DNA from 2 places in the Micromonospora sp. URMC 103 genome. Region 1 is predicted to be linked to the other one. Evidence: riboswitches for the same ligand, from Rfam matches in the RefSeq annotation. Region 1 holds a riboswitch; the other holds the start of a gene.
The links. Region 1 has a riboswitch for glycine ahead of gcvP (aminomethyl-transferring glycine dehydrogenase). Riboswitches for the same ligand answer to the same signal wherever they lie in the genome.
Positions count from the first base shown of each region.

Region 2: it holds a riboswitch for glycine, as region 1 does, so the genes downstream of both, ACSNOA_RS15650 (amidohydrolase) here and gcvP (aminomethyl-transferring glycine dehydrogenase) in region 1, are expected to answer to the same signal.

Region 1 covers NZ_JBPQTR010000005.1:896,505-911,821, forward strand. Annotated here, with positions in the region: gene ftsR (transcriptional regulator FtsR) at 42-743, shown strand; gene ACSNOA_RS17170 (bifunctional nuclease family protein) at 940-1,404, shown strand; gene ACSNOA_RS17175 (MerR family transcriptional regulator) at 1,603-2,196, shown strand; gene ACSNOA_RS17180 (group I truncated hemoglobin) at 2,762-3,160, shown strand; gene ACSNOA_RS17185 (globin domain-containing protein) at 3,163-4,338, shown strand; gene ACSNOA_RS17190 (DivIVA domain-containing protein) at 4,335-5,030, shown strand; gene ACSNOA_RS17195 (NAD-dependent protein deacetylase) at 5,100-5,999, shown strand; glycine riboswitch at 6,084-6,182, shown strand; gene gcvP (aminomethyl-transferring glycine dehydrogenase) at 6,257-9,079, shown strand; gene ACSNOA_RS17205 (DUF5999 family protein) at 9,196-9,396, opposite strand; gene ACSNOA_RS17210 (chorismate-binding protein) at 9,520-10,716, shown strand; gene pip (prolyl aminopeptidase) at 10,961-11,911, opposite strand; gene ACSNOA_RS17220 (TetR/AcrR family transcriptional regulator) at 12,025-12,795, shown strand; gene def (peptide deformylase) at 12,806-13,315, shown strand; gene ACSNOA_RS17230 (GNAT family N-acetyltransferase) at 13,356-13,793, opposite strand; gene ACSNOA_RS17235 (sulfite exporter TauE/SafE family protein) at 14,126-14,899, opposite strand; gene ACSNOA_RS17240 (endonuclease/exonuclease/phosphatase family protein) at 15,094-15,317, shown strand, end outside.
Region 2 covers NZ_JBPQTR010000005.1:530,220-545,536, reverse strand. Annotated here, with positions in the region: gene ACSNOA_RS15655 (LamG-like jellyroll fold domain-containing protein) at 1-1,598, opposite strand, end outside; gene ACSNOA_RS15650 (amidohydrolase) at 1,923-3,668, opposite strand; glycine riboswitch at 3,851-3,949, opposite strand; gene ACSNOA_RS15645 (hypothetical protein) at 4,255-4,797, shown strand; gene ACSNOA_RS15640 (SDR family oxidoreductase) at 4,916-5,650, shown strand; gene ACSNOA_RS15635 (SDR family oxidoreductase) at 5,706-6,602, shown strand; gene ACSNOA_RS15630 (aldo/keto reductase) at 6,803-7,798, shown strand; gene ACSNOA_RS15625 (low temperature requirement protein A) at 7,830-9,017, opposite strand; gene ACSNOA_RS15620 (phosphoesterase) at 9,178-11,934, opposite strand; gene ACSNOA_RS15615 (ABC transporter permease) at 11,939-13,294, opposite strand; gene ACSNOA_RS15610 (ABC transporter ATP-binding protein) at 13,291-14,229, opposite strand; gene ACSNOA_RS15605 (hypothetical protein) at 14,410-15,255, opposite strand.

The DNA.
Region 1 (15,317 bases):
CGGCCTCCACGTCACCGGGGGCGGCCCGGTCCCAGCCGCTGATGAGCATCGGTGAGGTGCTGGGGCAGTTGCGGGTGGATTTCCCCGACGTCACGATCTCGAAGTTGCGGTTCCTCGAGGCCGAGGGTCTGGTGGAGCCGCAGCGGACGGCTGCGGGTTACCGCAAGTACAGCTGGGACGATGTGGCGCGGTTGCGGTTCGTGCTGACCGCGCAGCGGGACCAGTATCTGCCGTTGCGGGTGATCCGGGAGCAGTTGGCCGAGTGGGATGCGACCGGTGCGGCGCCGGGGCGGTCACGCCCGACGTTGGTGGCGGTGGGTCCCGGTGGTGAGGTGCCGGGCCGTGAGGTGGACGAGCCGGTCGAGTCGTCGGAGGTGCGGCTCGGCCGGTCGGATCTGTTGGCCCGCAGCGGGTTGGACGAGTCGACGCTGTCGGAGTTGGAGCGGCTCGGTGTGGTGGTGTCGGATCCGCCGGGTTGGTACGACGGGGACGCGTTGATCATCGCGAGTGCGGTGGCGGGGTTGGCGGCGTACGGCCTGGAGCCGCGGCATCTGCGGGGTTACCGGACGGCGGCGGACCGGGAGGTCGGTTTGTTCGCGCAGTTGGTGGCGCCGTTGGTGCGGCAGAGTGATCCGGCGGCGCGGGCTCGGGCGGCGGAGACGGCGCGGGAGTTGGTGGCGTTGTCGCAGCAGTTGCACGCGGCGTTGGTGCGGGTGGGGTTGCGGTCGACGCTGGGTCGGTGAGCCGGCGTCGGCGTGCCCTGCCTGGGGGCGGTGTGCGGAAAGATCTGCTCGGGGAAGCGTGTCGTAGGCTTGCGGGGGTAACCCCTTTCTGGCGCGGGCGTGGTGCGGGTAGCGCATGGGACGGCCGTGTCGCGGTCCGTGTACCGTGCAGGGAAGGGTGCGGTGCGGCGTAGGTGACAACGACACGGAGGCGGCGGTGCGCGAGCTGAGCGTGGTCGGGGTTCGGGTGGAGCTGCCCAGTAACCAGCCGATCGTCCTGCTCAGGGAGGTCGAGGGGGACCGCTATCTGCCGATCTGGATCGGCGCGGTCGAGGCGACGGCGATCGCTTACGAGCAGCAGGGGGTCAAGCCGGCCCGGCCGTTGACGCATGATCTTCTGCGGGACGTGCTGGCGGCGTTGGACGCGCCGTTGCGGGCGGTGGAGATCACCGAGCTCAAGGAGAACGTCTTCTACGCCGACCTTCTGATCGGTGACGGGGTGCGGGTGTCGGCGCGGCCGAGCGATTCCATCGCGTTGGCGTTGCGGGTGGGTGCTCCCATTCGTTGTGCCGAGCAGGTCCTCAGTGAGGCGGGGATCGTGATTCCCGACGAGCAGGAGGACGAGGTGGAGAAGTTCCGCGAGTTCCTGGAGCAGGTGCGTCCGGAGGATTTCGCGGGCTGAGTGGCGGCTCGGCCGGCGCGGTCCGGTGGCCGTCACGGTGGGTGACGTGTCGTCGCGTGTGGTGATCTTCCGCGTGGCTGCGCGGCGTGTCGCGGTGGTTTCTCCGCGGTAACTCCTCGAGGTCGCTATAGGGTTGCCGTGTCGAGGGGTCGCGTCCCGGAAACGACGCGGCACCGCACGGACGGGGAGGTTGTCCGGATGCACGAGCCGCGGAATTCCGATCCGGGTACGGAACTGGACGAGCCGGGTGTGGCGTCGCCGGGGTCGGCGACGGACGGTGACGGTTCGGTGGGCTACCGGGGTGTGACGGCCTGCCACGCGGTGGGGATCAGTTACCGGCAGCTGGACTATTGGGCCCGGACGGGGCTTGTGGTGCCGAGCGTGCGGGACGCGTCGGGCTCGGGCACGCAGCGGTTGTACTCGTTCCGCGACCTGGTGGTGTTGAAGGTCGTGAAGCGTCTGCTGGACGCCGGGGTGTCGCTGCAGAACATCCGCAAGGCCATCGACGCGTTGCGGTCGCGTGGTGTGGAGGATCTGGCCGGGATCACGTTGATCTCGGATGGCACGACGGTGTACGAGTGCCGGTCCCCGGAGGAGGTCGTCGACCTGTTGCAGGGCGGCCAGGGGGTGTTCGGCATCGCGATCGGCGGCGCGTTCAAGGAGATCCAGGGTTCGCTGTCGCATCTGCCGGCGGAGCCGGCTGCGGGGGCGGCGGGTGACCCGGTGTCGGCGCCGCAGGACCCGGTGGGTGACGAGCTGGCGGCGCGGCGGGCACGGCGGCGGGCGGGCTGAGGGTTCGCTCGTCGGCGCTGCGGCCGCCCCGATGGGGTGGCTGACCGGCCCGTTTCTGGGGTTGGTGACGGTCGGTGTGTGCGACGCGCCGACGAATCTCGCAATTTTCATGGTGACGCTGCGTGTCCGTTGGCGGATGCAGGTGGCCTGCTTGCCCGTTCGGGGCGGGGGCATCGCCCTCCTGGCGGATCATGGCTCGCCGGGTCGGCCGATGCTGGTCAGGTGATTGGGCAGCGGGCGTCGCTGGTGGTCAACGGCGGGGAGTGGGCAGCGAGGCTCGGACTCCGCGGCCGTTCCGCAGTGGACGGTACCCCCGGGTCGGTGACGCTTCGTGTGGTGATGATCGCGGCTGGTGTCGACGGTGGACGGCGGTTTCGTGACGCTGCGTGGTGAGCGGTGTCAGGAATCCGATAGGGGGGCCATGACCGGGCGGACGCGACACGCTAAGGTCCGACACGCGGTCGCCCCGGTGCCCAGGTCGCTGTGAGCGTCACCTGTCGCGCCGGCCCGACCGTTTGCCCTTCGCGCCACCCCCGCGCGCCCCTCCATATGGGAAGGAACGACCGTGACGGTTACGGAAGAGACCACCCCCGTCTCCCACTACGAGCGGATCGGTGGTGCCAGCTCGGTGAAGGCGGCCGTCGAGCTGTTCTACGACAAGGTGCTCGCCGATCCGGATCTCGCCGGCTACTTCACCAACGTGGAGATGGTCGGTCAGCGGCGGCACCTTGCCCTCATGCTGACCGTCGTGCTGGGCGGGCCGAACGAGTACACCGGCCGTGGGCTGGCCGAGGCGCACAAGCCGCTGAACATTCCCGTGGAGCACTACGCGAAGGTCGGCGGGCACCTCATCACGACGCTGACCGAGCTGGGGGTGCCGGCGGACGTGCTGGCGCACGTGCAGACCGTGCTGGCCGACGTGCAGGACCAGGTGGTGGCCACCGGGAACCGTCCGGGCGCCTGAGCGTGGACGTCGCACGGCTCAAGCAGAGCTGGTCCCTGGTCGCCGGTCACGGCGACCAGGTGCCGCTCTACTTCTATTCGACTCTTTTCCTGACCCACCCCGAGACCCGGCAGATGTTCCCCACGAACATGGCCGGGCAGCGGGACCGGCTGGTCACCGCGTTGGGTCACATCGTGACCAACGTCGACCAGCTGGACCGGCTCGTCGGGTTCCTGCAGGACCTGGGCGCCGACCACCGCAAGTTCGCGGTGCGCCCGGAGCACTACCCGGCCGTCGGTGAGGCGTTGCTGGCCACGTTGCAGCACTTCCTGGGCGAGCAGTGGACCGACGAGCTGGCGCAGGACTGGACGGCCGCGTACGGGCTGGTGTCGCAGGTGATGATCGAGGCTGCGCAGGCCGCGGAGGCGGTGAACCCGCCGTGGTGGGTCGCCGAGGTCGTGGCGCACGAGCGGCGGGCGTTCGACGTGGCGGTGCTGACGCTGCGCCCGCAGTACCTGCTTCCGTTCACGCCGGGGCAGTCGATCGGTGTGTCGCATCCGTCGGTGCGGTCGTGGCGGTACTACTCCCCGGCGAACGCGCCGCGCGCGGACGGCACGTTGGAGCTGCACGTGCGGGCGGCGCCGGGTGGTGTGGTGTCGTCGCGGCTGGTGTACGGGGCGGCGGTGGGCGACCAGCTGCACCTGGCGGCGCCGGTCGGTGACCGGTTGACGCTGTGGCCGGCCGGGTCGAGCGACCTGCTGATGCTGGCCAGCGGCACGGGTTGGGCGCCGGTGAAGGCGCTGGTGGAGCAGGTGGCCGCCGAGGGGGCGCAGCGCCGGGTGGACCTGTACGTGGGTGCCCGGTCCCGCAGCGAGTTCTACGACACGGACGCGATCGACAAGTTGGCGTCGTCGTTTCCGTGGTTGACGGTGACGTACGTGGTCGGTGCGGACTTCCGGCGTCCCGGGGAGTTCGTGCACGCCGTCGACCGGGCGTTGGCCGACGGTGACTGGCGGTCCCGGCATGTGTACGTGTGCGGCTCCGACGAGATGGTCGACTACTCGGTGCAGGCGTTGACCCGGTCCGGCTACCACCCGGGGCAGCTGCACCACGAGGGGTTCGGCAAGCACTGGTACGGGCCGACGTGGCGGACGGCGGTCGACTCCGCCGCCCCTGACAACTCGGGAGGTGCGCGGTGAGCGCCACGCCGATTAGCAGGTACGACGGGATTCCGGTGTCCGGTGGCGTCCAGGTGAGGATGACGGCCGACCGGGTGCGGCGGTGGGAGTTCGCGGCGGCGTCGTTCACCCGGCGCGGCTACGACAACGCCGACGTGGACCGGTTCCGGATGCAGGTCGCCGACGAGCTGGATCTGCTCTCGGCGCAGATCGCGAACCTGCGGGCCGAGAACGAGCGGCTCAACGACCGGGTGGAGCTGCACCGGCACGGGGTGATCCCGAGCAAGAACGCGTCGGCGAACGTGCCGGCGGCGAAGGAGGTGAATCTGCTCTCCGCGGCGCAGCGGGAGGCGGAGCAGATCATCGCGCAGGCGCACGACTACGCGCGTCGCGTCGCCGAGTACGCGCAGACGCAGTACGAGAGCTACATGCGGGCGGCCGCGGAGGAGGCGAAGCAGGAGGCCGAGCGGGCGGTGCAGGAGTATCGCAGCGCGGCGGGGCCCACCTTCGACGACTCTGTGGCGACGCGGGAGGCGTTGCGGATCTTCGGCGAGATGATGATCTCGCACATGCAGGCGGCGGCGCGGCACCTGGACGACGGCAGCGAGCAGTTGTCCCGCACGATGAGCCGGCTGATCGGCGAGGCCGGTCAGGCCGTGGCGGCGGGTGCGGGCGTACGGCAGAACGCGCTGCCCCGCCACCAGCAGCGCTGAGTCCGGCGCGGTCCACCCCCGGGCGGCCGGGGGTGGACCGGTGGGCGCCCGAGCGGGCGCTGAGGCAGCATGGACGGCGTGACGGAGATGATCGACGCGCTGGCCGACCGGGTGGCCGGCGGTGGTGTCGTGGTGCTGAGCGGGGCGGGGTTGTCCACCGAGTCGGGCATCCCGGACTATCGGGGGCCCAGCGGGGTGGCGCGTCGGCACACCCCGATGACGTACCAGACGTTCACCCGGGACCCCCTGGCTCGGCGTCGCTACTGGGCGCGCAGCCACCTCGGGTGGCGGCTCATGGCGCGGGCGGAGCCGAACGACGGGCACCGGGCGGTGGCTCGGCTGCAGCACGGCGGCCTCGTCGACGCCGTGATCACGCAGAACGTGGACGGGTTGCACACGGCGGCGGGCAGCCCGGCAGTGGTGGAGCTGCACGGCCGGCTCGACGAGGTGGTCTGCCTCGACTGCGGCAACCAGGTCTCCCGGGAGGAGCTGGACCGGCGGCTGCGGGAGGCCAACCCGGGCTTCGACGCGCGGGTGGCCGCCGTCAACCCCGACGGTGACGTGGACCTCGACGACGCCGCGGTGGCCGGTTTCCGTACGGTCGACTGCACGTTCTGCCCCGCCGGCACGCTGAAGCCGGACGTGGTGTTCTTCGGGGAGACGGTGCCCGCGCCGCGGGTGGCGCGCTGTTTCGCGCTGGTGGAGCGGGCCCGGCTGCTGCTGGTGCTGGGGTCGTCGTTGACGGTGATGTCGGGGCGGCGGTTCGTGCTGCGGGCCGCGAAGCTCGGCATTCCCGTGGTGATCGTCAACCAGGGGCCGACGCGGGGTGACGGGTACGCGGCGCTGACGGTGGACGCGCCGCTGGGCCGGGTGCTGCCGGCGCTGGCCGACCGGATCCTCGGCCCGGTCCCGGGCGGGCTGGCCGGGTCGGACCCGGTGGGCGCGGGGGCGTCCGCGGGGGCCGGCTGACCCGGCCGCGGCCGCTCATGATCACAGGCCCGGGGGACGACAGCGGTGGGAAACCCGGGCGCTGGTAGCGTTGACCATGCCGGTAACACCCACGTGGGAGAGACCGCCCAGGAGCACCCGGGGCGGCGCCGAAGGGGCAAATCCTCCCCGGAACCTCTCAGGCAAAAGGACCTCGTGGGGCAGGCACTGTGGAGCGCCGCGTCGGGGCGCGACAGAGGGGGAGGCCGACCTGTCGACCTCGCCCGGGAGCGCAGCCCATGACCGCAGAGCAGTTCGCCACCCGTCACATCGGCCCCGACCCGGATGACGAGCGCCGCATGCTGGAGACCGTCGGCTACGGCTCGATCGACGAGCTGATGGACGCGGCGATCCCCGAGGTGATCCGCTGGCACGGCACCCTCGACCTGCCGGAGCCTGCGACCGAGGCGGAGGCCCTCGCCGAGCTGCGCGCCCTCGCGGGTCGCAACACCGTCGCCGTCTCCATGATCGGCCTGGGCTACCACGGCACGCACACTCCGGCGGTGATCCGCCGCAACGTGCTGGAGGACCCGGCCTGGTACACGGCGTACACGCCGTACCAGCCGGAGATCAGCCAGGGCCGGCTGGAGGCGCTGCTGAACTTCCAGACCATGGTCACCGACCTGACGGGGCTGGCCACCGCGAACGCGTCGATGCTCGACGAGGGCACGGCCGCGGCGGAGGCCATGACCCTCGCCCGGCGGGCGTCGAAGAGCAAGAGCAGCGTGTACGTGGTCGACGCCGACACGCTGCCGCAGACGATCGCGGTGATCGGCAGCCGGGCGGAGCCGCTGGGCATCGAGGTGCGGGTGCTGGACCTGGCCGTCGAGGAGCTGCCGGGCGAGTTCTTCGGCCTGCACCTGCAGTACCCGGGGGCGTCCGGGGCGGTCCGCGACCACGCGCCGCTGGTGGAGGCGGCCCACGCGGTCGGTGCGCTGGTCACCGTCGCGGCGGACCTGCTGGCGCTGACGCTGCTGCGCCCGCCGGGGGAGATCGGCGCGGACATCGCCGCCGGCACCACGCAGCGGTTCGGTGTGCCGATGGGCTTCGGCGGCCCGCACGCCGGCTATCTGGCGGTCCGCTCGGGGCTGGAGCGGATGCTGCCCGGGCGGCTGGTGGGTGTGTCGAAGGACGCGGACGGCAACCCGGCGTACCGGCTGGCGTTGCAGACCCGGGAGCAGCACATCCGCCGGGAGAAGGCGACCAGCAACATCTGCACGGCGCAGGTGCTGCTGGCGGTGATGGCCGGCATGTACGCCGTCTACCACGGCCCCGACGGGCTGCGGGCGATCGCCCGGCGTACCCACGGCATGGCGGCGCGCCTCGCGGCGGGGCTGCGCGCCGGCGGCGTCGAGGTCGCCGACGTCGCGTTCTTCGACACGGTGACCGCGGTGGTGCCGGGCCGGGCCGCCGAGGTGGTCGCGGCGGCGGCGCGGCGCGGGGTGAACCTGCGGCTCGTCGACGGTGACCGGGTGGGGATGTCCTGCGACGAGACGACGACGGTGGCGCACCTGGAGGCGGTGTGGGCGGCGTTCGGGGTGCCGGGCGTCGACGGTGACGTCGACGTGGCGCTGCCGGCGGCCCTCGACCGCACGTCGGAGTTCCTCACCCACCCGGTGTTCCGCACCCACCACTCGGAGACGGCGATGCTGCGCTACCTGCGCCGGCTGGCCGACTTCGACTACGCCCTGGACCGGGGCATGATCCCGCTGGGGTCGTGCACGATGAAGCTGAACGCGACCACGGAGATGGAACCGGTCAGCTGGGCGGAGTTCGCGCACGTGCACCCGTTCGCGCCGGCCGAGCAGACCGCCGGCTACCGGGAGATGATTGGCCAGCTGGAGGGCTGGCTGGCGGAGCTGACCGGGTACGACGCGGTGAGCGTGCAGCCGAACGCCGGGTCGCAGGGTGAGCTCGCGGGTCTGCTGGCGATCCGCGCGTACCACCGGGACCGGGGCGAGGAGCACCGCGACGTGTGCCTCATCCCGTCGTCGGCGCACGGCACCAACGCGGCCAGCGCCGTGATGGCCGGCATGCGGGTGGTCGTGGTGGCGTGCGACGCGGAGGGCAACGTCGACCTCGTCGACCTCGACGCGAAGATCGACAAGCACCGGGACGCGCTCGCCGCGATCATGGTGACGTACCCGTCGACGCACGGGGTGTACGAGACGGGCATCGCGCAGCTGTGCGCGAAGGTGCACGACGCCGGCGGGCAGGTGTACGTCGACGGAGCGAACCTCAACGCGCTCGTCGGTTTCGCGAAGCCGGGCCGCTTCGGCGCGGACGTGTCGCACCTGAACCTGCACAAGACGTTCTGCATCCCCCACGGTGGTGGCGGGCCGGGTGTGGGCCCGGTGGCGGTGCGGGCGCACCTGACGCCGTTCCTGCCGGGCGACCCGGGCGGGGCGCGCGTCGACGGGCAGCCGGCGATCTCGGCGGCCCGGTACGGGTCGGCGGGGATCCTGCCGATCCCGTGGGCGTACCTGCGGATGATGGGCGCGTCGGGGCTGACCCGGGCGACCGGGGTGGCGGTGCTCGCCGCGAACTACGTGGCGGCGCGGCTGCGTAACCACTTCCCGGTGCTGTACGCAGGCAACAAGGGCCTCGTGGCGCACGAGTGCATCCTCGACCTGCGGCCGCTCACGAAGGCGACCGGGGTGAGCGTCGACGACGTGGCGAAGCGGCTCATCGACTACGGCTTCCACGCGCCGACGATGTCGTTCCCGGTGGCGGGGACGCTCATGGTGGAGCCGACCGAGAGCGAGGACCTGGCCGAGCTGGACCGGTTCTGCGAGGCGATGATCGCGATCCGGGCGGAGATCGACAAGGTGGGTGCGGGGGAGTGGCCGGCGGGGGACAACCCCCTGGCGAACGCGCCGCACACCGCGGCGATGGTCAGCGGCGACGAGTGGCCCCACCCGTACCCGCGGTCGGTGGGCGCGTACCCGGCCGGCGTGGACCGGGCCGGGAAGTACTGGCCGCCGGTGCGGCGCATCGACGGCGCGTACGGCGACCGGAACCTGGTCTGCTCCTGCCCGTCGCCGGAGGCGTTCGAGAGCTGACCGGTGTGCGCCGGGGCGGTCGTGGGGCCGCCCCGGCGGGCGTCGACCTGGCCGAACGGTCCCGTACCGGGGGACCGGCCAGGCCCACGCGCCGTCTGGTTACGCTGTGTCGTCGCTCAGGCGACGAGGGCGTGAGGGGCGGGCCCGCGGTGCGGGGCGATGCTGCGACCGTCGGGGAGCAGCTCACCGGTGTCCTCGAAGATGATGACGCCGTTGCAGAGCAGGCTCCAGCCCTGCTCAGGGAAGCAGGCGAGGACCCGGGCAGCTTCCCTGTCGGTGGCGTCGGCGGAGGGGCAGGTGGGTTGGTGCTGGCACATCGGGTTCTCCGGACTGTGGGGGCACTGTGTCATGGTTCACATGACCAGTGACGCACAGTACCAAGCGAAAGTGGCCGGCATCGAGCAGGAGTACGCGTGCGAGTCGCGAATTCCGCTGAACGGATGAGGCAGATAGGGCCGGACGGCGTGGACACGCTTCCATTACTTACGGTTGTCGATGCGCCGGCGGCGCCCGCCGACTGCCGCCGTACGCTGGTCGAACACGCCCGGTGGGAGTGGCGCCCGGCCGACGGCGGCGACCCGGCCACCGGCGCCCAGGAGTTCCTGGCCGCCCACGGCCTGCCGCTGGACGACCTGGCCCGCCCGGCCACCGCCCACCACGGCGCCGGCGGCCCGTGCGGCGCCGCCCTGTACGTCTCGGCCGCCGCCGGCGCGCTGCTCGCCGGCGCCCCGACCGGCGCGCCGACCCCGGCGCCCGCCCTGCCCGAGGTCGCCGTGGTGGTCTACGGCCACGCCGACCCGCCGCCCCCGCCCCCCGCGGGCGGCCGGTGGCGGCTCGGCGACTGGTCGGAGAGCTGGACCCCCGCCGCCCACGCCGCGGCCGTGCGGGCGGTCCGCGACGCCATCGGCCGCGGCGACGTCTACCAGGTCAACGTCGTGGGACACGCCAGCGCCCGGTACGCCGGCGACCCGCTGCCGGCTCTCGCCCGGCTGGGGGCGCTGCCCGGCGCCCGCTACGGCGGCACACTGACCGGCGCCGGATGGGCCATCGGCTGCGCCTCCCCGGAGACGCTCGTCGAGTTGAGCGACGGGCGGCTGGTCACCCGACCCATCAAGGGCACCCGCCCGGCCACCGCCGCCGGCGCCCGTGAGCTGCTGGCGAGCGCGAAGGAACGCGCCGAGCACGTGATGATCGTCGACCTGGAACGCAACGACCTGGCCCGGCTCGCCCGCACCGGCACCGTACGGGTCGACGAGCTGTTCGCGGTGCGCCGCTGGTGCGACCTGTGGCAGGCCGAGTCGACGGTGTCCGCGGCGGTCGCCGACGGGATCGGCCTCGCGGACCTGCTGCGCGCCGTCTGCCCCGGAGGATCGGTCACCGGCGCCCCGAAACGGGCCGCCCTCGACCGGATCGCGGCCCTCGAGCTGGTGGGCCGGGGCGCCAGCATGGGCGCCCTCGGCTGGGTCGCCCCCGGCCGCATCGACCTGGGCCTGACCATCCGCACCGCCGCCGTCGACGCGCAACGGGTGCACGTGTGGGCCGGCGGTGGGATCACCTGGGGCAGCGACCCCGACGCCGAGGTCGCCGAGGCGGCCGCCAAGAGTGCCCCCGTGCGAGCCGCCCTTTCCGGTCGCTGAGGCACGGCCGCGCGAAGCGCGCTTGACGTTGACACCGTCGGGACGGACGGCCCCGTCCACCTCACGGGGGCGGGGGCCGGCTGTGTGCCGGTTGAGCGTGATGACTCTGCGGCATATTTATGCCGCAGAGTCATCAGCCCGTGCGGGAATGTGCCCCGGACGGACCGGAGCGCCCCCGCCGCCGGGCGCCGACCTCGGCCGGCCCGGGCCCGTCGTCCGGCTGCGGGCCGGTCGTGAGCCGTTCTCACCGCCGGGCGGCGAACCCGTCCAGCGCGGCGAGCACCCGGTCGCCGATGCCGTGGCGGGCGCCGTGCCCGGCGGTCTCCACCAGCTCCAGCCGGGCGTCGGGCCACTCCTGCGCCAGCCGCCACGGGATGTCCGGCGGGCTGCTGATGTCCAACCGCCCGTGCACGAGGACGCCCGGGAGGCCGGCGAGCCGGCCCGCCTCGCGCAGCAGCTGACCGTCGGGCAGGAAGCCGGCGTGGCGCCAGTAGTGGGTGACCAGCCGCGCGGAGAGCATCCGGAACCGCGCGTCGTCGAAGCGGGCGTCGGGCCGCCAGCCGGGGACGGTGCGGACGTGCGTGTCGTCCCAGGCGACCCAGTCGCGGGCCGCCCGCTCGCGTACCGCGGGGTCCGGGTCGGCCAGCAGCCGGGCGTACGCGTCGGCCAGGTTGCCGTCGCGGTCGGCCGGCGGCACCCCGTCGCGGAACCGCGCCCACTCGGCCGGGAACACCCGCCCCATGTCCCGGGTGATCCACTCGACCTCCCGGTGGGTCGTGGTGACCACGCTGAACAGCACCAACTCGCTGACGTGGTCGGGGTGGCGCTGGGCGTACGCGAGCCCGAGGGTGGAGCCCCACGAGGCGCCGAGCACCAGCCACCGGTCCACGCCGAGGTGCTCGCGGAGCCGCTCGATGTCGGCGACGAGGTGGGCGGTGGTGTTGACCGACAGGTCCACGGCCAGGTCGGCGGCGTGCGGACGGCTGCGGCCGCAGCCGCGCTGGTCGAACAGCACCACCCGGTAGCGGGCCGGATCGAAGTAGCGCCGCCAGCCCTCGGTCGCGCCGGAGCCGGGGCCCCCGTGCAGCACCACGGCCGGCTTGCCGTCGGGGTTGCCGCAGGTCTCCCAGTACACGAGCTGCCCGTCGCCGACGTCGAGCAGGCCGTGCGCGTACGGCTGCGTCGGTGGGTACATCCGGTCCTCCCTCAGAACGAACAGTGAAACTCCCAGCGCATCGTGCACGTGAGCGTCCGCGCCCGCGGCCTGCCCCCGGCCGGTACGACGACGGCGGCGGTAGAGTCCGGGCCGTGACCACGGAGTACAGCGGCACGGGAGACCCGGCCCGCAGCCTCGCCCTGCTGTGGCGCACCCGGGAACCGGCCAGCCGCCGCGGCCGCACCGACCTGACCGTGGACCGGATCGTCCGCGCCGCCGTCGACGTCGCCGACACCGAAGGGCTCGCCGCCCTGTCCATGCGCCGCGTCGCCGAACGCCTCGACGTGGGCACCATGTCGCTCTACACGCACGTGCCCGGCAAGGGCGAGCTGCTCGACCTGATGCTCGACACCGTCTACGGGGAGACCCTCACCGACCCCGAGCCGACCGGCGGTTGGCGGGCCCGGCTGGAGCACCTCGCCCGCGAGTCCTGGGCGCTGTACCTGCGCCACCCCTGGCTGCTGCAGGTGGCCACCACCCGCCCTCCACTGGGCCCCAACCTGATCGCCCGCTACGAACGCGAGCTGCGCGCCGTGGACGGCATCGGCCTGACCGACCTCGAGATGGACGCCGTCGTCACCCTCGTCGGCGGGTTCGTCCACGGCGCCGTACGCGGCGCGGTCGAGCAGGCGCAGGCCGCCGAACGCACCGGCATGACCGAGGAACAGTGGTGGCAGGCCCACGCCCCGTACCTGGAGAAGGCCATGGACCCCCGCCGCTTCCCCCTCGCCGCCCGCGTCGGCGCGGCGGCCGGGCAGGAGCACCAGGCCGCCAGTGATCCGGCGGCGGCGTTCGACTTCGGCCTCGCCCGCATCCTCGACGGCATCGAGGTGCTCGTTCGCGACCGCCGCGACGCCGGATAATCTTGCCGACATGACGATGCGGCCCATCCGGATCATCGGCGACCCCGTCCTGCGGACCTCGTGCGCGCCGGTGACCAGCTTCGACGCCGAGCTCCGCGCCCTGGTCAGCGACCTCATGGACACCCTGCTCGGCGCCCCCGGCCGCGCCGGCGTGGCCGCACCGCAGATCGGCGTGGACGCCCAGGTGTTCGTCTACGACGCCGACGGGCACCGCGGCCACCTGGTCAACCCGACCCTGGAGCTGTCCGAGGAGACCCAGACCGACGAGGAGGGCTGCCTGTCCATCCCCGGCCTGTACTTCCCGACCCCCCGCGCCCTGCACGCCACCGCGCGCGGCTTCGACCAGCACGGCGAGCCGCTGACGATCTCCGGCAGCGGCTTCCTCGCCCGCGCGTTGCAGCACGAGACCGACCACCTGGCGGGCCGCCTGTACGTCGACACGCTGCGCGGCGAGACCCGCCGGCGGGCCCTGCGGGAGATCCGCGCCGGCCGTTTCGACTCGCCCAGCCGCAACGGCTGACCCACGCGCCAGCCCGCCCGCCGGTCGGTCGCGCCGCGGCTCACCGGCGGGCGGTCAGCGCGAACTCGCCGTAGTCGGCCACCCGGGTGAAGCCGAGCCGCTCGTACAGCCGCACCGCCGTGCCGTTGTCGGCGCGTACGTTCAGCGTCACGTGGTCGACGGTGTCCCGCAGCCGGCGGCACAGCGCCGCCACCACGGCCGCCCCCAGGCCGCGCCCCCGCGCCCGGGGATGGGTGGTGACGTTGCCCAGGGCGGCGACCCGGTACAGCGGTGACCACACGTGCACCCCGGCGACGGCGACCAGCGCGTCCCCGTCGCGCACACCCACGTACTGGCCGGTGTCCAGCATCCGCGGGTCGAACCAGTTGCCCGGGTACGCGGCCGCGTACAGCTCCCGCAGCCGCGGCAGGTCCGCCGCGCCCAACGGCTCCCCGGCCGGGGCGACCCGCTCCAGGCGCGCCGGGACGGTCAGCGCCATCTTGTGGTGCGCGGCCGGCCCGTCGACGTCGAAGGCGGGCGCCAGCGCCGCCTCCGGGGGAGAGGTGCGCGTACAGCCGGGCGGGCAGCACCGGGGCCAGGTCGGCGAGCAACGCCGCCAGCCCCGCGGCGCGCGCCGGCGCGGCGAACGCCAGCAGGGTGGGCGGTTGCGCGCCGTGGTAGAGCAGGGCCACCTCGTCGCCCCGTCGAAACCACGAGGTGTACGGCCAGAAGAAGTCGTCGAGGTCGCCGAGCTGGTAGGCGTGCAGCACCGGATCCCGCCGCAGCAGGCCGGCCAGGACCGCCCGGTCGTGCTCGGCGCGTACCGGCATGTCAGCCGGCCAGCCACTGGTCGTAGCCGAGCCGCCCGACCAGCGCCAGCACCACCACCAGCAGCACGATCCGCACGAACCCGGCGCCGCGGCGCAGCGCCATCCGCGCGCCCAGCGCCGCGCCCGCGATGTTGCACACCGCCATCCCCGCGCCCAGCAGCCACCACACGTGCCCGGTCGCCGCGAACACCACGAGCGCGCCCAGGTTCGTGCCGGCGTTGACCACCTTCGCCATCGCCGAGCCGTGCACGAAGTCCGCCCCCACCAGCGCGGTGAACGCCAGCACCAGGAACGTGCCGGTGCCCGGGCCGATCAGCCCGTCGTACAGGGCGATGCCGACCCCGGCGAGCGCGACCGCGGCGGCCACCCGGGCCGGGGTGCGCCGGTGCGGCGCCGACACCACTCCCAGCCGGGGGCGCAGCAGCACGAACAGGGCCACCGACAGCAGCACCACGAGCACGACCGGCCGGTACGCCGACGCCGGCACCGCACCGGCCAGCACGGCCCCGACCCCGGAGCTGAGCACCGCCAGCCCGGCCGCCGGCCCCGTCAACCTCCAGTCGATCTTGGTGCGCCGCGCGTACGTCGCCGCCGCCGTCGCGGTGCCCGCGATCGCCGCGAGCTTGTTCGTGCCCAGCGCCGTGGCCACCGGTACCCCGGGCGCGGCCACCAGCAACGCCGGCAGCAGAAGCAACCCGCCGCCGCCCACCACCGCGTCGACCCAGCCGGCCGTACCGGCCGCCACGAGCAGGGTGACCAACGATGCGGCGTCCACGGGCGGCATTCTGCCGACCCGCCCCGCGCGCCCGCCCCCCGCTGTGGCCAGCCTCACCCGGCACCCGCCAGGTCAGCGGCCCCGCCGGCGGCGCAACCACACCCCGGCCGCGCCCACCGCCACGAACACCAGCATCGAACAGAGCAACACCTTGACCACCCGGCAAGACTGCCACGGCGTCGTAGGGTGCAGGAGTGCGCCTGGCCACCTTCAACCTGCTGCACGGTCGATCCCTCACCGACGGGCTCGTCGACCCCGACCGGCTCGCCGCCGCCGTCACCGCCCTCGACGCCGACGTGCTCGCCCTGCAGGAAGTCGACCGCGACCAGAGCCGCAGCGGCAACCTCGACCTCACCGCCATCGCCGCCCGCGCCCTCGACGCCCCCCACCACCGCTTCGCCGCCGCCATCGTCGGCAC
Region 2 (15,317 bases), 370 kb from region 1:
TAGCCGTGCCCCTCGCCGAACCACATGTGCCCGGGCACCTCGAGCCCGAGCCCGCCGTGCTCGCCGTCCACGGCCACGCGGTCTCCGCTCGGGACCGGGGACGCCGGGCCGAGGTACTGGTGGAAGTCGATGATGTCGCCGCGCCCCGAGTCGCCCTTGGAGTTGCAGCAGTTCACCCCGCTGTGCGCGTTGACCATCCGGCTCGGGTCCTGGGCGCGCAGCTCGTCGGCGATCCGACCGGTCGCCGTGCGGTCCCATTCGCCCCAGCCCTCGTTGAACGGCACCCACACCGTGATCGACGTCCAGCTCTGGTGCTCGGTGACGATCTCCTTGAGCTGGCGCTCGAACTCCTGCTGGGCGTCGGCCGGGGGGATCCCGCCGGTACGCATGGACGGCATGTCCTGCCACACCATGAGGCCCAGCTTGTCGGCCCAGTAGTACCAGCGGTCGGGCTCCACCTTGATGTGCTTGCGGATGGTGTTGAAGCCGAGCCGCTTGGTCTCGGCGATGTCGAAGCGCAGTGCCTCGTCGGTGGGGGCCGTGTAGATGCCGTCCGGCCAGAAGCCCTGGTCCAGGGTGGACATGTTGAACAGGATCTTGCCGTTGAGGGCCAGGTGGAGCTTGCCGTCGGCGCCCCGGACCTTGCCCACCTCGCGCATGCCGAAGTAGGAGTCCACCTGGTCCACGACCTTGCGGCCGTCACGCACCCGCACGGTGAGGTCGTAGAGGTACGGCGAGTCGGGCGACCACAGCTTCGGGTTCGGCACGGGTACGCGCAGCTCCCGGCCGGCCGGCCCGGACGCGCGCCCCACGACCCGGTGGCCGGCGTACGCGACGACCTCGACGGTACGGCCGCTGCCGGCCGCCACCTGCGGGGTGATCCGGAGGCTGGCGTCGTCGACGTCCGGCGTCATGGCCAGCCGCTCGACGTGGCTCGCCGACACCGGCTCCATCCACACGCTCTGCCAGATGCCCGACGACGAGGTGTAGAAGATGCCCCGGTCCGGCACGTTGCGCTGCTTGCCGACGGGCTGCCAGGTCTGGTTGGTGCGGTCCTCGACCCCGACCACCAGCTCCTGGGCGCGGCGGCCGCGGAGGGCGTCGGTGACGTCGACGCTGAAGCTGTCGTAGCCACCGCGGTGGGTGGCGACCTTGACGCCGTTGACCCAGACCGTGGCGTCGTAGTCGACGGCGCCGAAGTTGAGCCGCAGCCGCTCGCCGCCGCCGACCCGCCAGTTGGCCGGCACGTCGAACGTGCGCCGGTACCACATCCGGTCCTCGTGGCGTTGGATGCCCGACAGCGCGGACTCGATCGGGTACGGCACGAGGACCCGTTCGCTGAGCTGCTCGCCGATCGGTGGCGCCTCGCCCTCCTGCGCCCCCGCGAACTGCCACACCCCGTTGAGGCTCTGCCACCTGGAGCGGGCCAACTGGGGGCGCGGATAGTCGGGCAGCGCGTTGTCCGGCGACACCTCGTCGGTCCACGGTGTGGCGATCGGCGGCGTCCCCGGTTGCCAGGTCGGCTCGGCCCGCGCGACTCCGGGCACGCCGGCGACCACGCAGACCGCGGCGATCAACGCGGTGACTGCTTTCCTCATCGTTCAGGGTCCCTTTCTGACAGACGGCATCGCCTTCGAGGCGCGCCTCGATGGATTCGGTGGGCGACTCCCGGGCATGGGCGAAGCGGCAGACTTCGAGGTGCACGTCCGCGCGGACGACCTCGCCATGGACGGACTCGGTCCCGTCGGCGGCCCGGCGGGACGCGGCGCGTCCCGGTGTCACGACGGGATCGTCGCGGGGCTACCGACGGGCCCGGCCGTCACCGAGGAAAGCGTCCGGCGGCTGTTCGCCACTGCCTTAACCGCACCCGGGGTGGGGTGTGGTGTCGGGGTGGGCCCCGGCACCACACCCGGACGCCGGTGCTACTCCAGCGGAGGCAGGTTGGACGGCGGAAGCTCGGGGCCGAGGCTCGGGGCGGTCTCGGTCGACACGATCCGCCGGGGCGGCCACGTGACGCCACGGGGCGGCCAGGACTGCCGGGTGCGCTGCAGGAACCACTTCGGCGGCTCGTAGAGCGGCAGCTGGTAGTCGTCCGGCAGCATGCTCTTCCATGTGATCTTGGAAGTGCGCCGGGCGAACTCCTCCTTCATCTCGTTCAGGACGGTCGGCTGCGTCAGCAGGTCGACGGTGGTGGCGGCCAGGTACTTCGCGGCGGCCAGCATGGACACGTGGCCGGCGTGTGAGGCGGCCGTCGCGGTGTGGTGCCACGAGTGGTTCTTCGTGCCGCCGGGCTGGTGCGCGGTGCCCATGGAGATGGTCGGCACCTGCCAGCTGATGTCGGCGACGTCGGTGGAGCCACCGCCCATGAAGACCGGCGCCGGGGGCCGCAGCTCGCTGATCCGGTCGGAGAATCCGGTCTCCGCCGAGCCGTTGGACTTCTGCAGCGCCCTGCCGAAGCGCTGGTCGGCCTCGGAGAACGTCGGCGCGCCGATCTGGGTCATGTTGGCGTGCATCAGTTCGGCGCCACGCTTGTTGCCGAGCGTGTTCCAGACGCCGCTCATGATGCGGTATTCCATCCGGGTGCTGGTGGCGAGGGCGGCGGCCTCGGCGCACTTGACGATCTTGTCCATCAGGATCTTCGAGCGGGCCGGGCTGCCCTCACGCGCGTAGTACCAGATGCTCGACAGCGTCGGGAAGACGTTCGGCGCCTGCCCCGTCTGCCGGATGGCGTGGTGCATGCGGGCGGTGTGGGCCATGTCGCTCTCCCGCAGGAACTCGGTCAGCATGGCCATCGCGGTGACGGCGTCCTGCGTGGACCTGGTGCTCAGCGGGGAGCCGCCGTGGCCGTCGGTGCCCAGGAAGTGGAAGGCCACGCTGTACATGGCGTTGCCCGAGCCCCAGCTGGTGCTGTTGCCCGTGGCCGGGTGCCAGTCGACGAAGGCGTCGAGCCCCCGGTAGACGCCCGCCTTCACCGCCACCGACTTGCCGACCAGCTGCTCCTCGGCGGTCGAGCCGAAGAACTTGATGGTGCCGTCGACGTTGCGGGCCTTCATGGCCGCGGCCGTCGCGGCCGCCGCCCCGGCGGCCGCGGCACCCAGGGCGCAGTGGCCGCAGCCGTGTCCGTAGCCGTAGGTGGGCGCGTACGGGTCGTGGTGGTAGACCAGCGGCGAGTGGGTGGAGTTGCCCTTCTCCTGGGACAGGCCGGGCAGCGCGTCGTACTCGCCGCTGAACCCGATCACCGGCTTGCCGGTGCCGTGGCTGAACGTGGCCACGAACGCGGTGGGCATGCCGCCCGCGCCCCACTCGATCGTGAACCCGTTGGCAGCGAGGAACTGCGCCTCGGCCCACGAGGAGTTCCACTCCGCGAGCGAGGGCTCCGCGTACTCCCAGATCCGGTCGTTGAGGCCGCTGATGCGGTCCGCCTGGCGGTCGATCCACGAGATCGCCGCGTCCTTGGCCGGCGAGTCGGCGGCGAGGTTGGTCGGCGCCTCGTAGTTCGCCGGATCGGCCGGCATTGTCTTGGGGTCGAGCGCGAGGTCGGACGCGGCGGCGAGGGCCGGGTCCGCCGTCAGCGCGGGGGCGACCGCGAGTCCGGCGCCAGCCATGCCGAGGAGGCCCAGAAGGTCGCGGCGGCTGTACCCCGATTCGAGATGATCGGTTTCGCACATGGTGCACTCTCCTCGATTGAGAGCTGATCAACCGGACGCCGTCAGCGCGGCGTCGGCCATGCCCGGACATGCGGGCCTCGATCGATCCGAGAAAAGATTCGCGTTGGGGCGGAAGGGTCGGGGGTCGACGGATCGAGGGCGTGGCGTGTGAGCCGGTTGACCATTGGACGCGGCGGGCGTCCTCCGTCCCCACTGTCTGTGTACCTGAGAGCGTCGCCGGCCTTCCGCCGGCTTTCCCCTTCGGTGAGCGGCACGCGCCGCTGCTCTCCAGTGGCGCCTCGGGGCTGCAGTACTTGGGCCTGTGAGTTTCCGGGGAGGTTGCTCCTTCGGCGCCTCTCCTGGCCAGGGGGAGGACTCTCCTACAGCTCCTCAAACGGCTGATTTGATCCAACGCAGAAGGCGACCAGATGTCAACCCTCATCTCAATCTTGACGGAGAAAGGATCTCGTATGCGCCTATGTTCCGTGTCGCCGCCCGCCCCGGGGGAAGTGCGGGAAAAGACCACTCGGAAAGCACCCGCCACCCCGCGAATCGCCCGGAACGAACGGCGTCCGTGTGATCGGCGACGAGGTGGGTAGAGCCGGACATGCTGACACGCGCGCTATGGCAGGGCACGCTCGCCGGCCTGGCCGGCACCGCGGTGATGACGGTGGCCGAGAAGGCCGAGCAGCGGTTGTCGGGCCGACCGGACTCCTACGTCCCGGCCCGGGTGCTCGAGCGGCTGTTGCGCCTGCCCGAGAAGCCCACGACCCAGCCGCGGTCGCTGAACCTCGCCATGCACTACGGGCAGGGCGCCCTCGTCGGTGTGCTCCGCGCGATCATGGCCAACGCCGGACTTCGAGGGCCCTGGGCGTCGGCGATGTTCACCGTGGTCCGGCTGACCACCGACCAGGTCCTGGAGAACGCCACGGGCGTCGGGGCGCCGCCGCAGACCTGGCCCCGTCGCGAACTCGCGGTGGACCTCCTCCACAAGGCGGTCTACGGTTTCGCGGTCGGCCTGGTCGCCGACGCGTTGGCCGCCCGCAGCGGGCCCGGCCCCGGGCAGCTCCACGCGGCGAAGCTGCCCGGCCGCCACCACGACGTCGGCCCCCTTCCCCGCTCGGCGGCGGCGTGGGGCCGCCGCGGCTGACGGCCAGGCGTCATCAGTTTTGTTGATGCTGGCGATCGGAATGATTCGTTTGATCTGATGCTGGCGCGGAGCGAAGCTTGATCCTGCAACGACAAGAACCCGGTCAACGGAGGCTTCCATGAGCACAGGACAGCGCGTAGCGATCGTCACCGGCGGTTCGCGTGGCATCGGCCGCCAGGTCGTGCAGCGGCTGGCCGAGGAGGGCTACGCGGTGGTCGTCAACTACGCCGGCAACAAGGCCGACGCGGACGCCACCATGGCGACCCTCACGGACCAGGGCGCCACGGCGATCGCCGTCCAGGCCGACGTCGGCGACGAGAAGGCGGTCACCGCCATGTTCGACACGGCGGAGCGGGAGTTCGGCGGAATCGACGTGGTGGTGAACGTGGCCGGCATCATGCCGGTGGGCCCGCTCGTCGACTTCGACCTCGACACCTTCGACCGGCTGGTCCGCACGAACCTGCGCGGCGCCTTCCTGGTCACCCAGCAGGCCGCTCGCCGGGTCCGCGCCGGTGGCGCGATCATCAACACCTCGAGCTCGATCACCAAGTTCAGCCGCCCGGGGTACGCCGCCTACGCCGCCACGAAGAACGGCGTCGAGGCGATGACCCTCATCCTCGCCCGCGAGCTGCGCGGTCGCGACATCACGGTCAACACGGTCGCGCCCGGGCCGGTCAACACCGAACTGTTCCTGCGCGGCAAGGACGAGGAGACGATCGCCCGGATCGCCGCCGAGCCGCCGCTGGGCCGGATGGGCACCCCGGAGGACATCGCCGAGATCGTGGCCTTCCTCGCCGGCCCCGGTCGCTGGATCAACGGCCAGGTGCTGTACGCCAACGGCGGCGCGATCTGACCAGCCGGGCAGAACGCATCCCCTCCCCCTCCCCCCTCGCACAAAGGTGTTCGCCATGAGCAAGATCATCCTTATCAGCGGCGCGTCCAGTGGATTCGGCGCTCTCGCCGCCCGGGCGCTGGCCCGTGCCGGCCACACCGTGTACGCCGGCATGCGGGACCGGGCCGGGCGCAACGCCCCCGCCGTCACCGACGCCGGGGAGTACGCCACCGCACACGGCGTCGACCTGCGCACCGTGGAACTCGACGTGACGTCCCAGCCGTCGGTGGACGCGGCCGTCGCCTCGGTGCTGGCCGAGCACGGCCGGCTGGACGTCCTGATCCACAACGCCGGTCACATGGTCACCGGTCCGGCCGAGGCGTTCACGCCAGAGGAACTGGCCGCGGTCTACGACACGAACGTGCTCGGCACCCAGCGCCTCAACCGGGCCGCCCTCCCGCACCTGCGGGCCCAGCGCAGCGGCCTGGTGGTCTGGGTCGGCAGCTCCAGCACCCGCGGCGGCACGCCGCCCTACCTCGCGCCGTACTTCGCCGCGAAGGCCGGCATGGACGCGCTCGCGATCAGCTACGCGGCCGAACTCGCCCGCTTCGGTATCGAGACCTCGATCATCGTTCCCGGCGCCTTCACCAAGGGCACGAACCATTTCGCCAACGGCGGCCATCCCGCCGACCAGGCCACCGTTGCCGCGTACGACGAGCTGTACCCCGGGCTCGTGGAGCAGGTCGGCCGGCGGCTGGCCGAGATCGAACCGCCGGACGCGGACGTCAACGCGGTCGCCGAGGCGATCGTCAGGGTGGTGGACACGCCGGCGGGCCGGCGCCCGTTCCGCGTCCACATCGACCCCTCCGACGACGGGTCCGAGGTGGTCAACGCGGTCGCCGACCGGGTACGGGCCGAGTTGCTCACCCGCATCGGGCTGGGCGACCTGCTCAGGCCGCGCCTCGCCCACTGAGCCGGTCGGTGACTCCGGTCGCCGGGCGTCGCGGGACGCCCCGGCGACCGGAGTCCCGCCGTTCTTCCCGTTCCGCGCGCGCATCGGCAGGTTGGCGACTACCTTCGAGGCGTTCACACCGCGGCGCGTTCCGGTGGCCGCCCTTCCGCGGCGAGATCCCGTGACCTGCCCGTGGCGCGGCAAGAGAATGGGAGTCGGACGTGCAGAGACGCACCCTCGGACGCAATGGCCCGCAGGTGTCCGCGATCGGTCTCGGCGCGATGGGCATGTCCGACCTCTACGGCCCGGCCGACGAGGCCGAGAGCCTGGCCACCATCCACGCCGCGCTGGACGCCGGGATCGACCTGATCGACACCGGCGACTTCTACGGCATGGGGCACAACGAGATGCTGATCGGCCGGGCGCTGCGCGGTCGGGATCGGGACCAGGTCACGATCAGCGTCAAGTTCGGCGCCCTGCGCGACGCGGCCGGCGGTTGGCACGGCACGGACGGCCGGCCCAGGGCGGTGGCCAACTTCCTCGCCTACACCCTGCGCCGTCTCGACACCGACCACGTCGACATCTACCGCCTCAGCCGGCTCGACCACGAGGTGCCGATCGAGGAGACCGTCGGGGCGATCGCCGAGCAGGTGCAGGCCGGCCGCGTACGCCACATCGGCCTCTCCGAGGTGGGCGCCGAGACCATCCGACGGGCCCACGCGGTGCACCCGATCAGCGACCTGCAGATCGAGTACTCGCTGCTCTCCCGCGGCATCGAGGCGGAGATCCTGCCCACCCTGCGCGAGCTCGGCATCGGTCTCACCGCCTACGGCGTCCTCTCCCGTGGCCTGCTCAGCGGCCGGTGGACGGCCGACCGACCGCTGACCCCCGGCGACTTCCGCGGCTTCAGTCCCCGGTTCCAGGGTGACAACCTGATGGCGAACCTGGGTCTGGTCGAAGCGCTGCGGACGATCGCCGACGCGCGGGGGGCTACGGTCGCGCAGATCGCCATCGCCTGGGTCCTCGGCCGCGGCGACGACATCGTCCCCCTGGTCGGCGCGCGGCGCCCGGATCGGTTGACCGAATCGCTCGGCGCGCTCGACCTGACGCTGACCGACGATGATCTGGCCGCCATCGAGCTGGCGGTTCCGCCCGGCGCGGCGGCCGGTGAGCGGTACGCGGCTCCCGCCATGGCGGAACTGGACAGCGAACGGTGAGGGCCGGTTGACCGGCGCCGGGCGGACGAAATCACCAGCGGGTACGGAACTGCCGGCGCGTGCGGTACACCGGTTGCCCGTAGTGCGGGACGAAGGCGATCAGGGCCATCCCGGCGGTCGTGGCGGCGGCGACCGCGAGCGGCGGCAGCCCCCGCAGCGCCGGCGCAGCCAGTGAGAGGGCGACGACGCCGAGCGGCAGCCGCCACAGGATCGCCCGGAACACCACCACCGCGTACAGGGTGCGGCCGGCGAGGAACACCACCGGACCGGCGACCACGATGGCCAACTCCGTGGTGGTGGTCTCCCCCAGGGGGCGCCGGGCCACGATGTCACCGCCGGCGGCGATCAGCACCACGCCGGACACCATGACCAGGTGCGCCCACGCCGCGACAAGCGCGAGCCGGCCGGGATTGGTCGCCTTGTCGATGCCGGTGGCGAGGTGGTCGGCGACGTAGACGGTGTAGATCCGCCACATGGTCACGGTGATGACGAACAGCAGGATCACCCCCGCTGTCTCGAACGACGCGAACGGCGGGTCGCCGTAGCGCCGCACCCCGACCAGGATGATCTCGCCCAGGGTGACGATGAACATCTGCCGGTAGCGTTCGGCGAGGTGCTCGCCCCCTACCCGCAGTTCCTCGGTGCCGGAGCGGCCTAGCCGCGGCACCGGATACCCGAAGAAGCCGATCGTGAAGTCGGTCGCGACCGCGATCCCCCAGAACACCAGCCGGACCCCGCTGGGCAGGAACGCGCCGACCACCCACAGGACACCGGTCAGGCCGAACCAGGTGAGCACCCGCATCGGGCGCACCCGCAGCGCGTGGCCGCGCAGGGCGGTGACGAGGATGAGCCCGCGACACAGGTGCAGGCCCACGTACGCGCCGGCGAAGGCGATCCCGCTGGGTCCCTCGAAGGCGCTGCTGACGGCCAGCGACATCAGCAGTCCACCGAACAACACGACGAGGACGATCACCTGCACCAGCGGCTGGCGGGGGTCGTACCAGTCGGTGGTGTACGCGGTGACCGTCCAGACCCACCAGATGGCGGCGAGCAGGACCACGGTCTCCACCGCGTGGTTCCAGCTGAGGTTGCCGGTCAGCCGGTCGGACAGCCGGGTGAGTGCGACGATGAGGCCTAGGTCGAACAGGAGTTCCAGGTAGGAGATCCGGCGGGGCTTGTCCTGACCGCGAAGGATCCACCCCGGTCCCGCCCGCGCCACGCCTCCCCGATCCTCCGGACATTCCCGCCCAAATTCGTACCACGCCGGGGCCGGCGGGGGCGGGAGGTTGCCCGTACGACGTCCGTCGCCATACAGGGACGGACGAGGCCCCCGGCGGCGGTGACGCCGACCGGGGGCCTCGTGACACGACCGACCGAGGTCAGCCGTCGGACTCCGGCGACGGGATGTAGGCGCCCGGCACGTCCTCCGGCGCGAAGACCTTGTCCTCACCCGGGTACGGCGTGGTCCACCCGTGCGTCTGGTACCACGTGAAGTGGTTCATCTGCGCGGGGTTCGCGAAGTCGGGCCGGGCGTCGGACCCGGTCAGCCGCTGGTGCGACTTCCACTCCTCCCACTGCCCGGCCACCTGCTTCTTGTCCGCCGGCACCGTCGCCGACGGCGCGGCCGCGGCGAGGGGGTTCTGCGGCGCGGGGGTGTCCAGGCCGCAGGGCGGCGGGGTCTTCAGACCGTCGGTCAGCGAGGTCCGGTTGGGCAGCGCCGTGAACGGCGTGAAGTCCGGCTTCTTGGTGAACGCCTCCCGCATCGGGGTGGCGGCGCTGTCCTTCTGGTTCATCGGGTGGATCCCGAGGATCTGCTCGATGGTCCGGATCATCGTGATCTGCGTGTAGTAGTGGCTGTCGACGACGCCACGGCGGGCCCACGGGCTGATGATCTGGATCGGGGCACGGTGGCCGTCGACGTGGTCGAGACCGGCCTGGGAGTCGTCCTCGACCACGAAGATCGCCGAGTCCTTCCAGTACGGGCTGTGCGAGATCGTGTCGACGATCTTGCCGACCGCGAGGTCGTTGTCGGCGACCTGGGCGGCCGCGTTCGCCGGACCGCCCGTGTGGTCGCTGGAGAGCCAGAACATGTTCAGGTTCGCCGGCCCGTTCTCCGCGAAGTCACGCTTCCAGATCTCGTACCGGTAGATGTCCGGGACGGCGGTGTCGAACTTCGGGAAGGCGGGCACCGACACGCTGTTGAGCGACGGGATCGGCGAGGACGAGACCAGGTTGTAGGCGGTGTCCTGCCCGGTCGCGGCCATGTTCCTGGTGTCGCAGTACAGGTTCTGCCAGCTCGCGTCGGCCGGCTTGGTGAGGAACTGGTGGAACTCGCCGAAGTTCCGGACGGTCTTGTCGGCCGCCTGCGCACCCGTCCAGATGAAGCCGGTCCGCTGGTGGCCGAGGGCGTCGTCCTCGGTGTCGTAGCTGCGGAGGTACTCGCCGGCCGTGGACTCGGTGTACTCCGGGTTGTCGGCCTGCATCAGCCAGTTGTGGCCCTCGGCCGAGTTGGTGCCGATGTCGTAGGTGTTGTCGTAGAGCCCGAACTGCTTGGCCATCGCGTGCTGGTTCGGCGTCACGTTCTCGCCGAACTGCGCCAGCGCCGGGTCGCCGTTGCCCCGCGGGTCGTCGCCCAGGACCTGGTCGTACGTCCGGTTCTCCTTGACGATCAGGAACACGTGCTTGATCGTCGAGGGGTCGCCGAGCCGCTGCGGCACCGGCTCCGCCTTGGCCTTGTTGCCCTTGGCCAGCTTGACCGAGCCGTTGGTCCAGCCGTTCTGGTTGAAGACCTTGGCGGTCTGGGACTTGATGACCTTGTCGCTCGGCAGGGTGAAGCGCTGCAGGCTCGACGTCGTGTCGTGGGTGCCGTGGCCGGCGCTGGCCGTGGGACGGCGGGCGTCGATGCCACGGGTGTTGGAGACGAGCACGTCCTTGCCGACCGTGGTGATCTCCGCCGGGAAGTAGTCGGTCGGAAGCAGGCCGACGTAGCTGACCGGCTCGATCGGGGTCGTGTACCGGTAGACGGCGACCGCGTTGGCGCGGCCGAGCGTGACCAGCAGGTGGCCGTCGTCGGTGAGCGTCACGGCGTCGGGCTCGTAGCCGACCGATGCCTCCGGCCACGGCCGGGTGGCGATCGTCTGGACGACCTTGTCGCGCCAGGTGTCGATGACCGACACGTCATTGGTCGCGGTGTTGGTGACGAACAGGGCCCCGTTCTTGGCGTACAGGGCGGTCGGGTGCAGGCCGACGTCGATGCTTCCGACGGCGGCGTCCGGCTTCGCCACGTCGATGACGCTGACGGTGCCGGTGGTGGTGGCGGCGGTCACCGGGTCGGCCGGCACCTGCGTGTTGTACGAGTTGATCGTGCTCTCGCCGGGCCTCGCCGGACGACCGCCCTCGTTGCTGACGTAGAGCTTGCCGCCGACCAACGCCAGGTCACGCGGGGCGTTGCCCACGGCCCAGCTGTGCCGGATGGCGCCGGTCGCCGTGTCGATGGCGACCACGCGGTTCTGGCCGTTGACAGCGGAGTACACGGTGGCGCCGTCGGGCGAGAACACGGCCTCGGCCACGAGCGCCTGCCTCGGCCCGTCCTTGGCGATCCCGACGGTCGTCGGGTTGGCGAGCGTGCCGTCGGGGTTCACGGTGAACTTCGTGTAGCCGTCGGGCTGGCCCAGCCAGAGCTGCGAACCGTCGGGCGAGTAGGTGGGGCCTTCCTGGCCCACGTTGTTGCCGCTGATGCGCAGGTTCGCCGCCGCGTTGTTGCCGACGAGCTGCTGCACCTTCCAGCTCTTCAGGTCGATGATGGCCAGCGCCATCCCACCGTCGGTGACCGAGGCCGCCAGGTGGGTGCCGTCCGGGCTGACCGACGACGACATGATCTTGCCGTTGTTGACGACGAGACGCTCGCCGATCGGGTCGACGTACTGGGCGTCGGACACGACCAGACCCTTGTCGGTCGTCTGGCCGACCTGGTCGGTGCCGAACTGCTGCGTCTGGGCGAAAGCGATGCCGGTGCCGGCGGCGACGACGACAGCGGTGGTGCCTGCCGTCGCCAGGGGTAGCCGGCGGCCGATTCGTTGACGGAAAAGACCGGATTGGTCCTTCCCGACACGCCGACGGCGGCGTGTTACCTGCATGGGGTCATCCCTTCGTGGTGTGGAGCAGTTCGACGTTGCCGTCGAACTGCCAGAGCGGGTTCGGCGCGTCCCCCTGAGGGGTGCGCACCAGGAAGTAGCCGTTCACTTCCTTCGGTCCGTCGCCGTCGGCCACGAACCGCCCGTCTGGGGTGACGTCGAGCTGGTAGATGGCCGTACCCACGGCCTCGACGTCGGGGAGGTGCCAGGAGACGACGCAGCGCCAGTCGTTGCCCGGCCCTTCGGCGGCGAGCTTGCCGCCACCCTTGTTGCACGTCGCCGCCGCCTTCAGCTGGGCTTCGGTGACGTCGGGCCGGTTGAGCTGCCCGGTCTGGATGCGGTAGAGGTGGGCGAACGCCGTCGCGACCGAGCGCTGCACCTTGTCCTGCTCGATCCCGGAGCCCGTGGCCGGAGTGGCCACGGCCATGACCCCGACCGTCACGGCGAGCAGCCCGGCGAGCGGCAGGGCGCCGACGGCGACCGCGCGGCCCGCCGAGCCGTCGGCGGTCAGGTTGGTGAAGTCACGGCGCAGGAACAGCAGGTACGCGAGCGCCGCGGCGGTAACCGCCCACACGAGGCTGACCGCGACGCCGATCAGGAGCGGGCCGATCTGCGCCGGGCTGGTGAACAGACCGTTCCAGGCGATGAAGGCGTAGCCGGGCAGCGCGAGGCGCACCGCCACGGGCAGGGGCAGCATCTGGGCGAGCTGCATGGCGAGTGCGACGACCGCGGGCAGCAGCAGCCCCATCGGGGAGCGCCCCAGGGCCACGGACCCGAGGAGCCCGATGGCGGCGAGGGCCAGGGTCGGCGCGAGCACGCAGAGCCACGCGAGCAGGGTCCTCGCCGCGGCGTCCCCCGCCGTGAGCAGGTGCCCGTCGAGGCCGACGAGCGGTTCGTTGCCGACCGCCACGACGCCGCCGGCCGCGCTGGAAACGGCCAGCCCGGCCACGAGCAGCAGGATGACGGTGAGGCTGGACAGCGCCTTCGCCGCGAAGATGCGCCGGGGCGACCGGACCGCCACGAGCAGGTGACGCCAGGTGCCGAGCCGGTCCTCGGAGGCGAACACGTCGCCGGCGACCACCGAGGTCAGCAGCGGGAGCGCCCAGGTGCCGGCGAAACCGAGCGTCACGAGCGGTCCGGCCCAGCCCGTGGCGTGCATCCAGCGGCCGAAGAGGGTGTCGACGGGCAGTGAGCTCTGCTGGCTCACGGCCGCGACGAAGAGGGCCGGCGCGATCCAGCACGCGAGGACCAGCAGCCGGATCCGCCACTGCGAGACGAGCTTCACCAGTTCGAAGCGGTAGCCGCGGGCCACCGAGACGCGGCGGGCACCGACGGCGCGGTCGGCGGCGATGGTCGCGGTCATGCGACGGTCTCCTGCTGTTCGGTGAGGGCGAGGAACGCGGCCTCGAGCGGCGAGACCACGGGGGCGAGCTCGCGTACCGCGATGCCGGCGTTCACGAGCCGCACCACGAGTTCGTCGAGGGCGGGCACCAGCGCGCGCACGACGAGCACGTCGGTGTCCCGCGGCCCGGCGTCGTCGTCGACGTGGACCCCGGTCGTGTCGGCGGCCAGCCGGCGGGCGGCCTGCGGGTCGGAGGTGCGCAGCCGGTAGTCCAGCTCACGGTTCTCGGCGGCCAGCTTGCCGAGCGGGCCCGAGAAGACGACCCGCCCGGTGGCGAGGATCGTGACCTCGGAGCACAGTGCCTCGAGGTCGTCCATGCGGTGGCTGGAAAGCACGACGCTGGTGCCGTCCGCCGCGAGCCGGGTGAGGACGCGGTGGACGTGCTTCTTGCCGGCCGGGTCGAGGCCGTTGGACGGTTCGTCAAGCACGAGCAGCCGGGGCCTGGTGAGCAGCGCGGCGGCCAGCCCCAGTCGCTGGCGCATGCCGAGAGAGAAGCCGCTCGCCCGGTCCTCGGCGACGTCGGTGAGGCCGACCTGGTCGAGCACGTCGTCGATCACCGCCGCCCGCGTGTCCTGGCCGCGGAGGGCGGCGAGGGCCGCGAGGTTCTGCCGGGCGGTGAGCGAGGGGTAGAGGCCGGGTCCGTCGACGAACCCGGCGACGCCGTCGGGTGCGGCGAGTGCCCGCGCGATCGGCGTACCCAGGATCTCGAGGGTGCCCCTGTCGGCGACGGCCAGGCCCAGCAGCAGACCGAGCAACGTGGTCTTGCCGGCGCCGTTCGGCCCGGCCAAACCGTGGATCTGCCCCTGGGTGACGTCCAGGTCGATGCCGTCGAGCGCGACGACGTCGCCGAAACACTTGGTGATACCGCGAGCCCGGATGGCGAGGAGTGCGTCCATGAGCCCCTTCTTTCGTAGCCTCAAGCAACCTAGGGGCGGCACTCGACGCAAGCAGGGACGCGCATCTGAACGTTCGTGGAACGGAGGACGACCGGCATGTCCGCGACGCGCGCGGCTGTCGGTCCGGGTTGGAGCCCGGCGCCGGCGGCCGTCCGAAGTGGTGGACGGCCGCCGGCGTGCTCAGTGGGCCGGCGGTGCCGCCGGCGGCACGCCCCGCGTCACCTTCTGACCTGCGGCCTTAGGCGACGGCTGGTCGCCGCTCGTGCCGACGAGCCGGCCGCGCAGGACTCCGACGCCCACGCCGACGAGCCAGACCGCCGCGAGAAGCCGGAACGCCGGTTCCGGCCGGACCAACGGTGGCAGCACGGCCGACAGGGCGGAGGCCGCCACCAGCGGGCCCGCGACGCGCCCGTAGCCGAACACCCACCTCGGCCGCCGACGCGAACGCCACGCGGCCACCGAGGCCGCCGCGATCAGCAGGCCCGAGCCGAGCAGGTGTACGGCGCCGCCGAGCACCAGCGTCGCCCTGCCGAGGCCACTCACGGTCGTGTCACCGGCCGACGGCGCGACCAGCAGGAGGGCCAGCGCGCACAGCACCGAGGCGAGCATCGCCCCGGCACCGACCACCGTCCCCCAGACCGTCACGGCGCCGGCACGGGTGCCCTCGGCCGACAGGGCAGCGCGCAACCGGAAACCGAACCGGTACAGGGCGACCGCCGCCAAGGCCTGCAACGCGGACTGGACGAGCACCGCCGTGTCGCTGCCGCCGTAGAAGTCCCGTAGCTGCGCGACCGACGCGTCCGGCAGGTACAGGCTCTCCCCCGCCTGCAGTGCGTTGCCGGCGGCGATGCTCGCGACGAAGGCGACCACGAAGGTGATGCCCCACCAGCCCCAGCGCCGGCCGCCCGCACCGGCCCCCCGCGGGCTGCGCGCCGGTACGCCGCCGGCCGGCGGTGTGGCGGCGAGCCGCTCCGTCGTACGATCCGCGGGCGCTGCGCCGCCCGCCCTGCTGACCCGGTCCTCCATCGTTCACCCTTCCCCTCGTGGGCAGACGCGATCGGGTCGTCACGCTGCCAGGGAACGGGCGC